One region of the Actinoplanes hulinensis genome, then DNA from elsewhere that is predicted to be linked to it. Evidence: riboswitches for the same ligand, from Rfam matches in the RefSeq annotation. Region 1 holds a riboswitch; the other holds the start of a gene.
The links. Region 1 has a riboswitch for glycine ahead of gcvT (glycine cleavage system aminomethyltransferase GcvT). Riboswitches for the same ligand answer to the same signal wherever they lie in the genome.
Positions count from the first base shown of each region.

Region 2: another riboswitch for glycine. It lies ahead of gcvP (aminomethyl-transferring glycine dehydrogenase); the one in region 1 lies ahead of gcvT (glycine cleavage system aminomethyltransferase GcvT).

Region 1 covers NZ_JAHXZI010000009.1:332,214-339,855, forward strand. Annotated here, with positions in the region: gene KZ829_RS19495 (DUF4240 domain-containing protein) at 1-378, opposite strand, end outside; gene KZ829_RS19500 (hypothetical protein) at 438-950, shown strand; gene KZ829_RS44570 (HflX-like GTP-binding protein) at 1,110-1,508, opposite strand; gene KZ829_RS19510 (class I SAM-dependent methyltransferase) at 1,561-2,445, opposite strand; gene KZ829_RS19515 (VOC family protein) at 2,510-2,878, shown strand; glycine riboswitch at 3,046-3,142, shown strand; gene gcvT (glycine cleavage system aminomethyltransferase GcvT) at 3,269-4,321, shown strand; gene gcvH (glycine cleavage system protein GcvH) at 4,332-4,694, shown strand; gene KZ829_RS19530 (L-serine ammonia-lyase) at 4,691-6,013, shown strand; gene KZ829_RS19535 (fused response regulator/phosphatase) at 6,119-7,642, shown strand, end outside.
Region 2 covers NZ_JAHXZI010000009.1:94,473-102,114, forward strand. Annotated here, with positions in the region: gene KZ829_RS18230 (polysaccharide deacetylase family protein) at 1-48, opposite strand, end outside; gene KZ829_RS44020 (pentapeptide repeat-containing protein) at 108-686, opposite strand; gene KZ829_RS18240 (aldo/keto reductase) at 683-1,690, opposite strand; gene KZ829_RS18245 (nucleotidyltransferase domain-containing protein) at 1,772-2,560, opposite strand; gene KZ829_RS18250 (nucleotidyltransferase domain-containing protein) at 2,564-3,235, opposite strand; gene mgrA (L-glyceraldehyde 3-phosphate reductase) at 3,253-4,248, opposite strand; glycine riboswitch at 4,298-4,381, shown strand; gene gcvP (aminomethyl-transferring glycine dehydrogenase) at 4,459-7,308, shown strand; gene KZ829_RS18265 (DUF5999 family protein) at 7,405-7,605, opposite strand.

The sequences.
Region 1 (7,642 bases):
GACGAGGTTGGCGACGCCGAACATCTCCTCCGACTCGAGATCCTGCCCTGCCTGGACTGCCGGCACGCCGGCGAGGGTGTCCGGATCGGCGACGGCCCGCTCGAAGACCTCCCGGCCCTGCGACATCAGCCAGCCGCGGAAGTACTCGAAGCCGTCGTCCGAACATCCGCCGTTGATCAGATAGGCGGCACCCCACAGATCCACCCGGTAGGAACGCGCCCGCAGCTCCCACTCGGCCCGCGCCAGCTCGGCCACCTCCTCCAGCGGCAGCTCGTCGAGCAGCCGCCGCGCCCGCTCACCCACCTGATCACCGTCCGACGGGTCCTCGACCGAGGCCCGGGCCGCATCCACCAGGTTCCAGAATCCGTCCACGCTCACCCCGCGATGATCTCAAAAACCCTTGGCGGTACGGGGGTATCGGCTGCCAGGGTGGGCGGATGGTGACCGTTCAGCGGGTACGGGTGCGCTGGGGCCCCGCGTCCCGCGGCGCGGCACAGGCGAACGCCCGCCGCGGCCTGGACCGTCCGGTGCTTCTACCCGATCCACTGCCGCCCGGCGAGGTGGTCGCCCACGAGGTGCTGTTCGACGAAGCGACCGGCTACCGCCCGCACGACGAGGTGCTGGCGGACAGTGAGCGGGACCCGGGCGTGCGGCTGATGCGCCGTGACGGGCGGCTGATCGTCTCGCGCTCGGCCGGTGGGTGCGTCGCCTACCCACGCCGGATGCCGGCGTCGCGCCTGTTCACGCTGGCGCCGGGCGAGGTCGGCCGGTACCGGGCCAACTTCCGTCTCCTCGTCACCACCTGCCCCTGCAATCCGAGCTGGTACTACGAGAGCTGGAGCGTCCACATCAGCAACGGCCCGGTGGACCCCACCCGTTTCCGGCACGGCCCGGTCGATCACGACGTCGACCACCGCGTCAGCCTGTACGGCTCTTCTCAGCGCCGGTGAGTCCATCGGTCGCCGTCCTGTGCGGGACAGCCCTGGCGGGATCGCCGGTGCAGCGGCTCACCGGAATGGCTGCTGCTGGGGCCGGATGACGCGCTCACCAACCGTGCGGCCCCGGCGATCAGCCTGACCGGACTGGTGGGCGGATGGCGGCAGGTCCGGTCAGTCATGCCTCAGGTCGTCGGCGGTGAGGACGGGGCAGCCGAGGAGGCGGGGCAGGACGGTTCGCTGGGTGGGCGTCAACGGGTTCACGAAGATCGCGGCGGCCACGTCGGCCGTCCGGCAGGCCTCGGCGATCTCGCGGACCTTGCCGTGGGTCATCAGCGTGCGGCGGGAGAAGGGCTCCGACATGCGGGCCGCGCCGCCGGGGCGTTCGTTCCAGCGGTCGGAGGCGCCGCGCCGCTGCACGAACCGGGCCACCACACGGCTGCCGCGGGACTCGGCCAGGGTGGCGAGTTCGTCGAGTCGTTCCTCGTAGCGCTTGTCCCTGGCCGAGAACAGACCGGCGACCACGACGGCGGCACCGTCGAGCGGGTCGTCGATGCTGCGGTACTGCTTCACGCCGACATGGTGGCCTCCGCCGCGAAACGGGGCCAGCGATTTCCGGTCCCGTTCAGGGATGGAGGCGTGCCCGGGTGCAGCGGGTCACGTACGGCATGGTGATCTCGTCACGGCCGCGGGTGGTCGGATGGGTGTCGAGGAGGTCCTCCACGCCGGCCAGCAGGTCGCGGCGCTCCGGCTCGGACAGGACGATCACGTAGCTGCGGGAGGCGACCATGTCCAGCAGCGCCTGCCGGTTCAGGGTGTGCCGCCAGCGGATCTCGGTGCGTTCGAGGCCGGCGAACGGCGTACCGATGACGGGGTTGGTGTCGATCTCCTGGCGGGTGTGCTGGTGAAGGATGTTGTCGAGGAGGGCGATCCACTCCTCGGTGTGGTCGCGGATGTTCCAGAGGAGGCTGAGCGTGCCGCCGGGGCGCAGCACGCGGGCCGCCTCGGGGATCGCGCGGGCCGGGTCGACCCAGTGCCAGGCCTGGGCGGCGACGACGGCGTCCACGTCGGCGTCGGGAAGCGGGATCCGTTCGGCGGTGCCGTCGAAGATCGCGGCCTTGGGGGCGACGGCGGCGAGCTGGTCGCGCATCTCGGCGGACGGTTCGACGGCGACCACGTCGAGACCGGCCTCGATCAGCAGCTGGGTGAGCTTTCCGGTACCCGCGCCCAGGTCGAGGACGCGGCGGGCCGGGCGGGGGACGGACCATTCGACGGCGGAGCGCGGGTAGGGCGGGCGGCCGCGATGATAGGCGTCGGCGGCGCTGCCGAAGGAGCCGGCGTGCAGTGTCCTGGACCAGCGGCGGGTGGCGCCCTGCCGGGTCATGCCGCAGGCTTTGCCGATCTCGTCCCAGCTGGCGGCGTGTTCCCGCCGGAGCCGGTTGATGATCTGGGTGCGGCGCGCCTCCGCCTCGGCGATCGTCTCGGTGAGGCGGCGTAGTTCATCCAACATGGGAGCAACATACGTTGCCTTTCCCTTCGAGAGCAACGAATGTTGCCTACCTAGGATCGGGTTCATGGCGGTCATCGCGCAGATCTCCCTCGGTGTCCAGGATTGCGAACGGGCCGGAGCCTTCTGGATGCGGGCTCTCGGGTACGTGCGCCGCCCACCCCGCTGGGCCGGTGACGACTGGATCGTGATCGAGCCGCCGCCCGGTGTCGCCGGCGCGCCGATCGCCATGGATCGGAGCGAGACCCCGATCCAGGAGCAGCCGCGGATCCATTTCGACATCCGGGCCGACGGTGACCTCGAGGCCGAGGTGGACCGTCTGCTGATGCTCGGCGCGCAGCGGGTGGACTGGCCCTACTACCCGGAGCCGAACGATCGGGAGCCCCCGTTCGTGGTGCTGGCCGACACCGAGGGCAACCGGTTCTGCGTCCAGTAGCGCTTCCACGGGCCGACCAGGAACTCCACGAGCATGGTCTCGATGATCCGTGCGAAGCCCTCGTCCCCGGCGCTACAGGCCCCGGTTCCGCAGCCACGGCTGCCCCGGCTTGACCGTCCCGTCGGGGGCCGGATAGGTTCGCGAACACAACCGAAAACTTCGCCGCTGCAACCGTCGCGGGAGAGTCCCCACCCCTGGTGGCGGGGCGCCGAAGGAGCAACTTCTCCCTCAGAATCTCTCAGGCTCAGGTACCGCGACCGGTCAGGCGACTCTGGAAAGTCGGTCCGCCGCCAGCGGTCCGCGCCCACGGTGCAAACCGCCTCGGCGGTGAACCTCTCAGGCCCCATGACAGAGCGAGGGAGGCCGACCCGCTATCGAGGAGCCTCCTTCGTGAGACGCACCGCGCTGTTCGACGTCCATTCCCGCCTGGGCGCGGCCTTCACCGATTTCGCCGGCTGGTCGATGCCGCTGCGCTACGGCAGTGATCTGGCCGAGCACCACACCGTCCGGGACGGCGCGGGCCTGTTCGATCTGAGCCACATGGGCCGGATCCGGGTGTCCGGCGATCCCGCTTTCCTCGACTGGGCGCTGGTCGGCCGGATGTCGGCGGTGAAGGTGGGCCGCGCCAAGTACACGATGCTGTGCCACACCAACGGCGGGGTCCTCGACGACCTGGTGGTCTACCGGCTGGCCGAGCGGGAGTTCATGGTGGTGGCGAACGCGGCCAACGCCGCGGTGGTGCGGGCCATGCTGGGTGAGCATTCCAACGGGTACGACGTACGCGTCGTCGGCGAACAGCCCGGTGTCCTGATCGCGGTGCAGGGCCCGATGTCGCTGGACGTGCTCGGCACCGGCGCCGACCTGCCCTATTACGGCATCCGCCCGGACCGGCTGGACGGCCGGGAGGTGCTGCTGGCCCGTACCGGCTACACGGGCGAGGACGGTTTCGAGATCTACTGCTCGGCCGGCGACGCTGCGGCGATCTGGGAGTGGGCGGCCGCCCGCGGGGCCCGTCCGTGCGGGCTGGCCTGCCGGGACACGTTGCGCCTGGAGGCCGGGATGCCCCTGTACGGCCACGAGCTGTCGGTGCGCTCGACCCCGTTCCATGCCGGTCTGGGCCGGGTGGTGGCTCTGGACAAGCCGGACTTCGTGGGCGCCGCGGCGCTGCGGTCGGTGGCCGCCGCGGGTCCGGAGACGCTGCTCGCCGGGCTGGTGACCGAGGGCCGCCGGGCGCCCCGGGCCGGTTACCGGGTGCTGCACGAGGGCACGGATGTGGGTGTGGTGACCAGTGGCGCCCTCTCCCCCACGCTCGGCCATCCGGTGGCGATGGCCCAGGTGACGGCCGCTCTGGCCGAACCGGGAACGAAACTCGCCGTCGACATCCGCGGCACCCGGGTCGACGCCGAGGTCGTCGCCCTGCCCTTCTACCGCCGTACCCGCTGAGGAGCCGACCATGATCCCCGAGAACCTGCGCTACAGCCGTGACCACGAGTGGCTGACCGAGGGCTCGCCGGCGACGGTCGGTGTGACGGCGTTCGCCGCCGACGCGCTCGGCGATGTCGTGTTCGTCGAGCTTCCGGAGCCGGGCACGCTGGTCAAGGCCGGTGACCCGTGCGGCGAGATCGAGTCGACGAAGTCGGTGAGCGAGGTCTACGCCCCCGCCGACGGCGAGATCATCGAGGTCAACGTCACCCTGAGCGACGAGCCCGGCCTGATCAACACCGATCCGTACGGCGCGGGCTGGCTGTTCAGGCTCCGCGTGACCGGCGACCCGGAGCTACTGGACGCGGCCGGCTACACGACGCTCGTGTCATGACGGTCTCGGTCTTCGACCTGTTCTCCGTCGGGATCGGGCCGTCCAGTTCGCACACGGTCGGCCCGATGCGGGCGGCACGCATGTTCGCCGACCGTCTGGCCGGTGCCGACGGGGTGACGCGGGTACGGGCCGAGTTGTTCGGCTCGCTGGGCGCCACCGGTCACGGGCACGGCACGCCGAAGGCGGTGCTGCTGGGGCTCACCGGCGCCGATCCGGAGACGGTCGACGTGACGACCGCCGACGAGCGGGCCGCCCGCATCCACGCCGAGGGCCGGCTGCCGCTGCCGCACGGTCCGGTGGTCGAGGTGGATCTGGTTCTGCACCGGCGGCGGACGCTGCCGGAGCATCCCAACGGGATGACCTTCGCCGCCTTCGGCGCCGACGGCACGGAGCTGCTGGCCAAGACCTATTTCTCGGTCGGCGGCGGCTTCGTGCTCCCCCAGCACCATTCCGGCGTACGGGATTCGCACACGCGTATTCCGTACGCCTTCTCGTCGGGTGCGGAACTGTTGTCGCTCACCCGGACCACCGGTTTGTCGATCGCGCGGCTGATGCTGGCGAACGAGGCCGCCTCGCGGCCGGAGGCGGAGGTCCGCGCCGGGCTGCTGGACATCTGGCAGGTGATGCGCGACTGTGTGGCGGCCGGCCTGGACGCCGAGGGCGTGCTGCCCGGCAGCTTGAAGGTGCGCCGCCGGGCGGCCGGGATCGCCCGGCAGCTGCGGGCGTCGGGTCATCGTGACGAGCTGGCGATGGAGTGGCTGACCGTCTACGCGATGGCGGTGAACGAGGAGAACGCGGCCGGCGGCCGGGTGGTGACCGCGCCGACGAACGGTGCGGCCGGGATCATTCCGGCGGTGCTGCACTACTCGGGTGCGCAGGGCGACGACGTGGTGCGGTTCCTGTTGACGGCGGGTGCGATCGGCCTGTTGTTCAAGGAGAACGCGTCGATCTCGGGCGCCGAGGTGGGCTGTCAGGGCGAGGTGGGCTCGGCGTGCGCGATGGCGGCGGCCGGGCTGGCCGAGGTGCTCGGCGGCACCCCGGAGCAGGTGGAGAACGCCGCCGAGATCGGCATGGAACACAACCTGGGCCTCACCTGCGACCCGGTCGGCGGCCTCGTGCAGATCCCGTGCATCGAGCGCAACGGCATGGCCGCGGTCAAGGCGGTCACCGCCGCGAAGATGGCGCTGCGCGGCGACGGCCGCCACCACGTCTCCCTCGACAAGGTCATCAAGACCATGAAGGAGACCGGCGCCGACATGAAGATCAAGTACAAGGAGACGGCCCGGGGCGGACTGGCGGTCAACGTCATCGAGTGCTGAGCCCCGGAGACGGACGGCGGGTGCGTTTTCCAGGACCGGGATGCCTCATTCTGTTCGATGTCCATTGAAATTGGCCGCAGCTGGACTTCTCGTGATGGGAGATCGATGTCGACGGTGATGGTTGTCGATGACGACCCGGTCTGCCGGGACTTCCTGCGCACGTTGCTGAACTACCGTGGGCATCAGACCTGTGAGGCCGCTGACGGCGGCACCGCGTTGTCACTGGCGTACCGGCGCCCGCCGGATGCGGTGATCACCGATGTCATGATGCCGCATCTCGACGGCTACGAACTGGCTCGCCTGCTGCGTGCCCAGCCGGCGACCCGCCACATACCGATCGCGTTCAGCACCGCACACTACGGCCACGACGAGATCGAGCCGATGGCCCGTGCCTGCGGCGTCCGGGATGTCATCTTCAAACCGGCGCAACCGGGCATGGTGCTGGCGACGATCGACGCCCTTCTGGGTTCCGGGAGCGTCGCGGAGCAGGCAGCCGGGCTCGCCGGATCGGTCGACGCGGCCGGGGGCGTGTCGCTGGGCCGGCAACCCGTGTGCCCGGCCGACGATCTGACCGACCATTGGCGGAACCTGGTCACGGACTGCGCTGACCGGCTGGCGGAGACTCATCGGCTCACCCGGTCCGGCATGTGGGATCTGGACCCGGATTCCGGCATGATCGTGCTGTCGACCGGCTTGTGCGACCTGCTCCGGCTTCCGTCCGCCAGGGTGGGCCTCGACCAGTTGCGGCAGCGTGTGCATCCGGACGATCTCGCCAGGTTGCTGACCATCGCCGGGAAGGTCTGGCGGACGGGTGAATCCGACCGGACCGAGATCCGCGTCGCGGCCATGGACGGCGTCGTCCATGAACTGATCGTGTCGTGCCGGGCGACCACGCCGGGGCGGCGGGCCGGGGAGGCGCCGCGGACCATGCGGGGGGTCGCCCAGGATGTCACCCAGATCCGCCATGCCCAGCGCGCCGGCCAGCAGGCGCAGGCGCAGTGGGATGCGGAGCGCCGCGCCGCCGACGCGTTCCACCGGGCCGTGTTGCCCAGGGAGCTGCCCGCGGCGCCCGGTGTGGAGCTGGGCGCGATCTATCTGGCCGCCCCCGAACGGCTGGACATCGGCACCGGCTGGTACGACGTCCAGCAGGTCGACGGCGGCCGGATCCTGCTGTCGGTCGGTGAGGTGGCCGGCCACGACCAGCCGGCCGCGGCGGCGATCGCCTCGATCCTCGCGGCGCTACGGGCGTACGCCCACGAGGATCCCGATCCGGGCCGCCTGCTGACCCGGCTCAACCGGCTGCTGATCGCCAGTCTTCCGGGCGACACGTTCGCCACCGCTGTCGTCGCGATCTACGATCCGGAGACCGGCCTTCTGTGTCTGGCGAACGCCGGCCACCCCGTACCCCTGCTGCTTCTGCCCGGCGAAACCGGCGATCCGGCGGTCGTCGCGCTGCGGCGGGAAGATCCGGCGCTGGGAGTCTTTCCGGACGCGGAGTTCTCCGGGCAGCACCTGGCCATGGCCGCGGGTACGGTGCTGTGCGCGTACACCGACGGTTTGATCGACCGTCACAGCGGTCCGCAGGCGTCCGATGCGCGACGGCTGCCGCAGGTCGCCGTGCGGGCGTTC
Region 2 (7,642 bases), 240 kb from region 1:
TACGGCGACGGTGGCGGTGATCAGCATGGCTGCGGCGAGTAATCTCATTCCGGGAGCGCTCCCAAATTGGGCACAGAGATCGGCGTTGGTCGATTTGGGAGCCTAGCCTATTCGCGGATCCGCAGGCCAAGGCCCATCGCGATGACCACCGCCTGGTCCGCGGTGATCACCGCGTCCCGCAGCTCGAGCACCCGCGGATCGAACGCGTGCAGGTCCGTCCCGCGCAGGTCGCAGCCGGTGAAGTCGCCGCCGGTCAGGGTCGCGGCGGACAGGTCCAGCCCGCGCATCGTCCCGTTGCGGCAGCGGATCCCGGTCAGGTCGGCCTCCCGCATCCGGACGCTGGTGAAGGTGGCGCTGCCCAGGTCGGCCCGGGGCAGCGTGATGAACGACCAGTCACCACCGTCGACCGTGGTCAGGTCGAACGCGCACCCCTCGAAGGAGCTGCCCACCGCCTTGCAGTTGGTGAACGTGGCGTCGAAGAAGTTGCAGTTCACGAACCGGCAGTTCAGGAACGCGACGTCGGTGTGCTGCGAGCAGTTGAACCGGGCGTCGCGGAAGACGCACCCGGAGAACTCGACGCCCTCCACGTCGGTCTCGCACAGGTCCAGCGCGGAGAACTGGACACCCTCGTGCCGTCGCTCCTTGCCGGCGCCGGCGTCCCAGTCCCGGGTGGTGATCACCTTCACGAGCGCCGCCGCGGCGACCCGGCCAGATACCCGTGCGGGTACGGCAGCGGCTGGTCACCAGCGGCGGTCAGGCGCTCCAGCTGCTTGTCGTCCAGCGCCCACCCGGTCGCGCCCAGGTTGTCGCCGAGCTGCTCCGCGGTGCGGGCGCCGACGATCGGGGCGGTCACCCCGGGCCGTTGCAGCAGCCACCGCAGCGCCACCTGAGCGGGCGTGTGCCCGGACTCCTCGGCCACCGCGATCAGGGCGTCGGTGACCCGCCAGGTGCGCTCGTCGACGCTGTCCTGCCAGTTGCCGAGCCAGGGCTGCTTGTCGCCCTCCCACCGGGTGCCGGCCGGCGCCGCCGTCATGCCGCGCCGGTACTTGCCGGTCAGCCAGCCGCCCCGCATCGGCGACCACGGGATGATCCCGACGCCCTCGTTACGGCAGACCGGCGCCAGCTCGGTCTCGATCTCCCGGTCGATGAGGTTGTAGAGCGGCTGCGCGGCCACGAACGGCTCCCACCCGCGGAACCGGGCCACGTCCACCGACTTCTGCAACTGCCAGGCCGCGTAGTTGCTGACGCCGAGATGCCGCACCAGCCCGGAACGCACCAGCTGGTCCAGCGTCGACAGCGTCTCCTCGATCGGGGTCGTCTCGTCGAAGCAGTGCAGCTGGTACAGGTCGATGTAGTCGGTCCGCAGCCTGCGCAGGCTGGCGTGCACCGCCGCGATCAGGTGCTTGCGGCCCGCGCCGTTGTCGTTGGGGCCGTCACCGGTCGACCAGAACGCCTTGGTCGCCACCACCAGGGAATCCCGCCGCCGGGTCGCCAGCCAGCGGCCGATGATCTCCTCGGAGGCGCCGCCCGCGTACACGTCCGCGGTGTCGACGAAGTTGCCGCCCGCCTCCACGTAACGGTCCAGGATGGCGTGCGAGGTCTGCTCGTCGGATTCGTTGCCGAAGGTCATCGTCCCGAGGCACAGCTCGCTCACCCGAAGCCCGCTGCCCCCGACATTCCGGTACTCCATCCGCGAAATCCTTCCAGTACGGCCTGCGCACGGCAACCGTAAAGTGATCATCGTGGTGCGGTTGACCGGCTACCGGGACTACTACGGCGAGGCGGGGGAGCTGCTCACCATCGACGTCGAGGACTGAGCGAGCCGGGTGCGCACCACGAGATCGTGCAGGGCCGCCACGGCGCTCGCTTCCGCGTACCCCGGAAGTTTGCTCTGATCCCGCGCCTCCTCCAGCTCGGCGCGCAGCGCCGGGACGTCGGCGGCCAGATGGGCCGCCGCCCGCGCCGACATGGGTCCGTGCTCGGCCTCGCGTTTCGCGGCGATCAGCTCCGGCACGTAGGCCAACCGTTGACCGAGAATGCCCAGGTCGGTCTCCAGTTCGCCGGTGCGCATCAGATGGATGCCGGTGAGCAGCACCCGCAGCGTGTAGAGCGCCGGCTTGAGATGCCCGGACTTGTGGTAGAGCCGTTTTTGGGTGGCCGCGAACCCCAGGTAGTGGTGCGCGTGATTGCTGGTGATCATGCCCGTGGCCAGGGAGATCAGCTCGGCGTGCACCTCCGAGGTGAGGACCACGAGCGGAGACAGCAGTTGCTCCAGCACGTACCCGTTCCGGCTGTTGAGCAGCCGCGCGAACTTCAGCAGATCGTGGCTGACCACGTCGAGTTCCACGCCGTCGCGGACGCCGCTGTTCTGGAGCGTGTCCGGACCTGTTCGCAGGCCGACCACCTCCTGGGGCGGCAGTACGTGCGCGGCCCGCAGGTCGAGATCCGAGTCGACCGACGCGAAACCGTAGAGGTGCGCCCCGCTCACGGTGGCGAAGAGCAGGGGATAGGGCAGGGAGGCGGCGGCCTCGCCGGCCCACGACGGGACATCGACGGTCACGGTCTACAGATTCCTTTCGCGTACGCCCACGAGCACCCGGTCGATGCGGTCGCGGTCCGGCTTCTCCGGCAGCGCGGTGCCGGCCGCCGCGTCGGTGAGGTCGGCCTGCAAACGCTCGGCCCAGGCGGCCACGTCCGGCCACGGCACGTCGCCGTTACGCACGGCGAGCAGTTCGCCGCGCAGGTGGGTGACGTCGACCAGGACCTCCCCGGTACGCAGCACGTGCGCCCCGGCGAGAAGCAGGCGGATCATATGCATCGCCTGCTTGAAGTTGATCTCCCCCGTTCGGGCGTGCCGGGACGCCACCTTGGCGAGCTGGTCGCGCGCATAGCTGCCGTAGGTGTCGGCCACCCTGGTGGAGAGGAAGGCGGTTCTCACCGCGAGGAGGGCGTCACCGTCGACGGTCTTGTCCGTTACGAGGGGCGACCACAGCACCTCGAGCACCGTCGGGTTGCCCTGCGTCGCGAGCGTGCAGAACCGCTCGATCTCCCACGAGAACTGCTCCTCGGCCGGCCCGTCCAGATGGGTGGGCGGCTTGTCCAGGGACCAGAAGGCGCGGGTCGGCGCCACGAACACACCCCGCCGGTCGTGGTCGGAGTCCGGCCGGTGAAGTCCATAGGCACGGGAGCCGACCACGACCGCGAGGGCCGTGTGCCGTTGCACGAGCTCGATCATGGGCCCGGAGCGTACGTCTACAGGTCGAGCACCGTCGCGTCGATTTCGTCCAGCTCACTCTGGTCGAAGCCGATCCTGCCGAGGGCGGCGACGTTGTTCTCCAGTTGCTCGACGCTCGACGCGCCGATGATCAGGCTGGTCATCCGCTCGTCGCGCAGCGCCCACGCCAGCGCCATCTGGGCCAGCGACTGCCCGCGCCGCTTCGCGATGTCGTCGAGCGTGTGCAGTCGAGCCAGCGTCTGGTTGTCCAGGGCGCTCTCGTTGAGGAACACGCTGGTGCGGATCCGCGAGTCCTCCGGGATGCCGGTCAGGTAACGGTCGGTGAGCAGACCCTGCTGGAGCGGGCTGAACGCGATGCACCCGGCCCCGGCCGCCTCGAGGGTGTCGAGCAGCCGGTCGTGCTCGATCCACCGGTTCAGGATCGAGTAGGACGGCTGGTGGATCAGCAGTGGCGTGCCCAGCTCGCGCAGCAGGTCGGCGGCCTGCGCGGCCTGCTCGGACCGGTAGTTGCTGATGCCGACGTAGAGCGCCTTGCCGGAGCGCACGATGGCGTCCAGGGCGGTCATCGTCTCCTCGAGCGGGGTCTCCGGGTCGGGCCGGTGGTGGTAGAAGACGTCGACGTAGTCCAGGCCCATCCGCTTCAGCGACTGGTCCAGCGACGAGACCAGGTACTTGCGGGAGCCCCAGTCGCCGTACGGGCCGTCCCACATGGTGTAGCCGGCCTTCGACGAGATGACCAGCTCGTCGCGGTGGTGCTTGAGATCCGTGTTCAGGATGGCGCCGAAGTTGGTCTCCGCGCTGCCCGGCGGCGGCCCGTAGTTGTTGGCCAGGTCGAAGTGGGTGACCCCGAGGTCGAAGGCGCGGCGGACGATGGCGCGCTGACGGTCGACGGGGCGGGAGTCACCGAAGTTGTGCCAGAGGCCGAGGCTGATGGCGGGGAGCTTGAGGCCACTGCGACCAGCACGGCGGTAGATCATGTCGCGGTAGCGGTCGGCGGCAGGGAAGTACGTCACATCGAACACCCTAGGGCTCCCGGACCCACCCATGTGCGCTGGTAGGTTGGGGGTGCACGCGGGAGAGACCTTTGGGCGCCGAAGAGGCAACTCCTCCCCGGAAACTTTCAGGCAAAAGGACCGCGTGGGCAGGCGACTCTGAAATGCCGCGGTGTGGGTATGACAGAGGGGGAGGTTGATCCTCGACCTTCTCACGCTCTGGAGTCGCCCATGACGTCCCCGTTCGTTTCCCGGCACATCGGCCCCGGCCCGGACGAGCAGGCCCACATGCTCAAGACGGTGGGGTACGGCTCGGTCGAGGAGCTGATGGACGCCGCGATCCCCTCGTCCATCCGGTTCGACGGATCACTCGACCTGCCGGCCGGGATCTCCGAGGAGCAGGCGATCGCCGAGCTGCGCGGCATCGCGGGACGCAACGTGGTGGCCACCCCGATGATCGGCCTCGGCTACTACGGCACGGTCACCCCGGCGGTGATCAAGCGGAACGTGCTGGAGAACCCGGCGTGGTACACGGCCTACACGCCGTACCAGCCGGAGATCAGCCAGGGCCGCCTGGAGGCGCTGCTCAACTTCCAGACCATGGTCACCGACCTGACCGGGATGACCACGGCCAACGCGTCGATGCTCGACGAGGCCACGGCGGTCGCCGAGGCGATGACCCTCGCGCGCCGCGCCTCCAAGAGCAGGAGCAACGTGTACGCGGTGGACGCCGACACGTTCCCGCAGACGCTGTCGGTGCTGCGGACCCGTGCCGAACCGCTCGGCATCGTCATCCACCTCGTGGACCTCGACGGCGGCGCGGAGCTGCCGGAGGACTACTTCGGGCTGCACCTGCAGTACCCGGGCGCCTCCGGCAAGGTCCGGGACCACGCGGCCCTGGTCGAGGCCGCCCACGCCGAGGGTGCCCTGGTCACGGTCGCCGCCGACCTGCTGGCGCTGACCCTGCTGCGCTCGCCCGGGGACATCGGCGCCGACATCGCGGCCGGCACCACGCAGCGCTTCGGCGTACCGCTGGGGTTCGGTGGCCCGCACGCCGGTTACCTGGCGGTGCGCAACGGCCTGGAGCGGTCCCTGCCCGGGCGCCTGGTCGGCGTCTCGAAGGACGCCGACGGCGATCAGGCCTACCGGCTGGCGCTGCAGACCCGTGAGCAGCACATCCGCCGGGAGAAGGCGACCAGCAACATCTGCACCGCGCAGGTGCTGCTCGCCGTCATGGCCAGCATGTACGCGGTCTACCACGGCCCGGCCGGCCTGCGCGCCATCGCGGCCCGCACCCACCAGCACGCCGCCCGCGTGGCCGCCGGCCTGCGGATGGTCGACGGCGTGACCGTGGTCCACGAGAGCTTCTTCGACACCGTGCTCGCCCGCGTGCCCGGTAAGGCCGAGAAGGTGCTCGCGGCCGCCGCCAAGTACGGCATCGACCTGCACCTGGTTGACGCCGACCACGTCTCGATCTCCTGCGACGAGACCACCACCCAGTCGGAGGTGCAGCGGATCTGGGACGCCTTCGGCGTGACCGTCGGCGGCGCCTACGTGTGCGTGATGAACGTGGAAGCGCTGGAGACCGGCCGCCCGATCCCGGCCGCGCTGGAGCGCACCGGCGACTACCTGGCCCACCCGGTGTTCAACACCCACCACTCCGAGACGAGCATGCTGCGCTACCTGCGCAGGCTGTCGGACCGGGACTACGCGCTGGACCGCGGCATGATCCCGCTGGGCTCGTGCACGATGAAGCTGAACGCCACCACCGAGATGGAGGCGGTCACCTGGCCGGAGTTCGCCGACATCCACCCGTTCGCGCCGAAACTGCAGGTCGCCGGCTACGAGCATCTCGTCGCCCAGCTGGAGAAGTGGCTCGCCGAGATCACCGGCTACGACGCGGTCAGCGTCCAGCCGAACGCCGGCTCCCAGGGTGAGCTGGCCGGCCTGCTCGCCATCCGCGGCTACCACCGCTCCCGCGGCGAGGCCCACCGGGACGTGTGCCTGATCCCGTCGAGCGCGCACGGCACCAACGCGGCCAGCGCCGTGATGGCCGGCATGCGGGTGGTCGTGGTGGCCTGTGACGCGGACGGCAACGTCGACCTGGCCGACCTGGACGCCAAGATCGAGAAGCACCGGGACGCGCTCTCGGCGATCATGGTGACCTACCCGTCCACCCACGGCGTCTACGAGACCTCGATCGCCGGCCTGTGCGCCAAGGTGCACGAGGCGGGCGGGCAGGTGTACGTGGACGGCGCCAACCTGAACGCGCTGGTCGGCTACGCGCGGCCCGGGAAGTTCGGGGCGGACGTGTCGCACCTGAACCTGCACAAGACGTTCTGCATCCCGCACGGCGGCGGCGGTCCCGGCGTGGGCCCGGTCGCGGTCGGCGCGCACCTGGCCGAGTTCCTGCCCGGGGACCCGTTGCGGCAGGGCGACCACCACGCCGTCTCGGCGGCGGCGCACGGTTCGGCGGGGATCCTGCCGATCTCGTGGGCGTACATCCGGATGATGGGCCCGGACGGTCTCGCGGCGGCGACCGCGTCGGCGGTGCTGGCGGCCAACTATGTGGCGGCGCGGCTGCGTGAGCACTACCCGGTGCTGTACGCGGGCGAGCACGGCCTGGTCGCGCACGAGTGCATCCTCGATGTGCGCCCGATCACCAAGGCGACCGGCGTCTCGGTGGACGACGTGGCCAAGCGGTTGATCGACTACGGCTTCCACGCGCCGACCATGTCGTTCCCGGTGGCCGGCACGCTCATGGTCGAGCCGACCGAGAGCGAGGATCTGGCGGAGCTGGATCGCTTCATCGCCGCGATGATCGCCATCAAGGGTGAGATCGACCAGGTCGCGGCCGGGGTGTGGCCGAAGGACGACAATCCGCTGGCCAACGCGCCGCACACGGCGTCGGCGGTGACGGCGGACGAGTGGGCTCACCCGTATTCACGCTCCGTGGCCGGTTTCCCGGCGGGCGTGGACCGGACGGCGAAGTACTGGCCGCCGGTGCGCCGGATCGACGGGGCCTTCGGAGACCGGAATCTGGTCTGCTCGTGCCCGTCGCCCGAGGCGTTCGAGGACTGATCCGGAGTCGCGCAGGTCGCGGTCGTCGCTGATCGCGGCCTGCGCCGCCTTCGTAGTCGTCGATTGATTACGCTGCGTCGCGTGTTCAGTGATGGGTCACGCCGCCAGGGCGTGCACCGCCGGGCCGCGGTGCGGCTCGATCATGGTGCCGTCCGGCAGCAGCTCGCCGGTGTCCTCGAAGATGATGACGCCGTTGCAGAGCAGGCTCCAGCCCTGCTCCCGGAAGGTCGCGATGATGAGTGCGGCCTCACGGTCGGTAGCGTCGGCGGGGGGACATGGGTTCAGGTGCTGGCACATCGGTGGATCTCCGTTGGGGGTTGTGTGAAGGTTCACA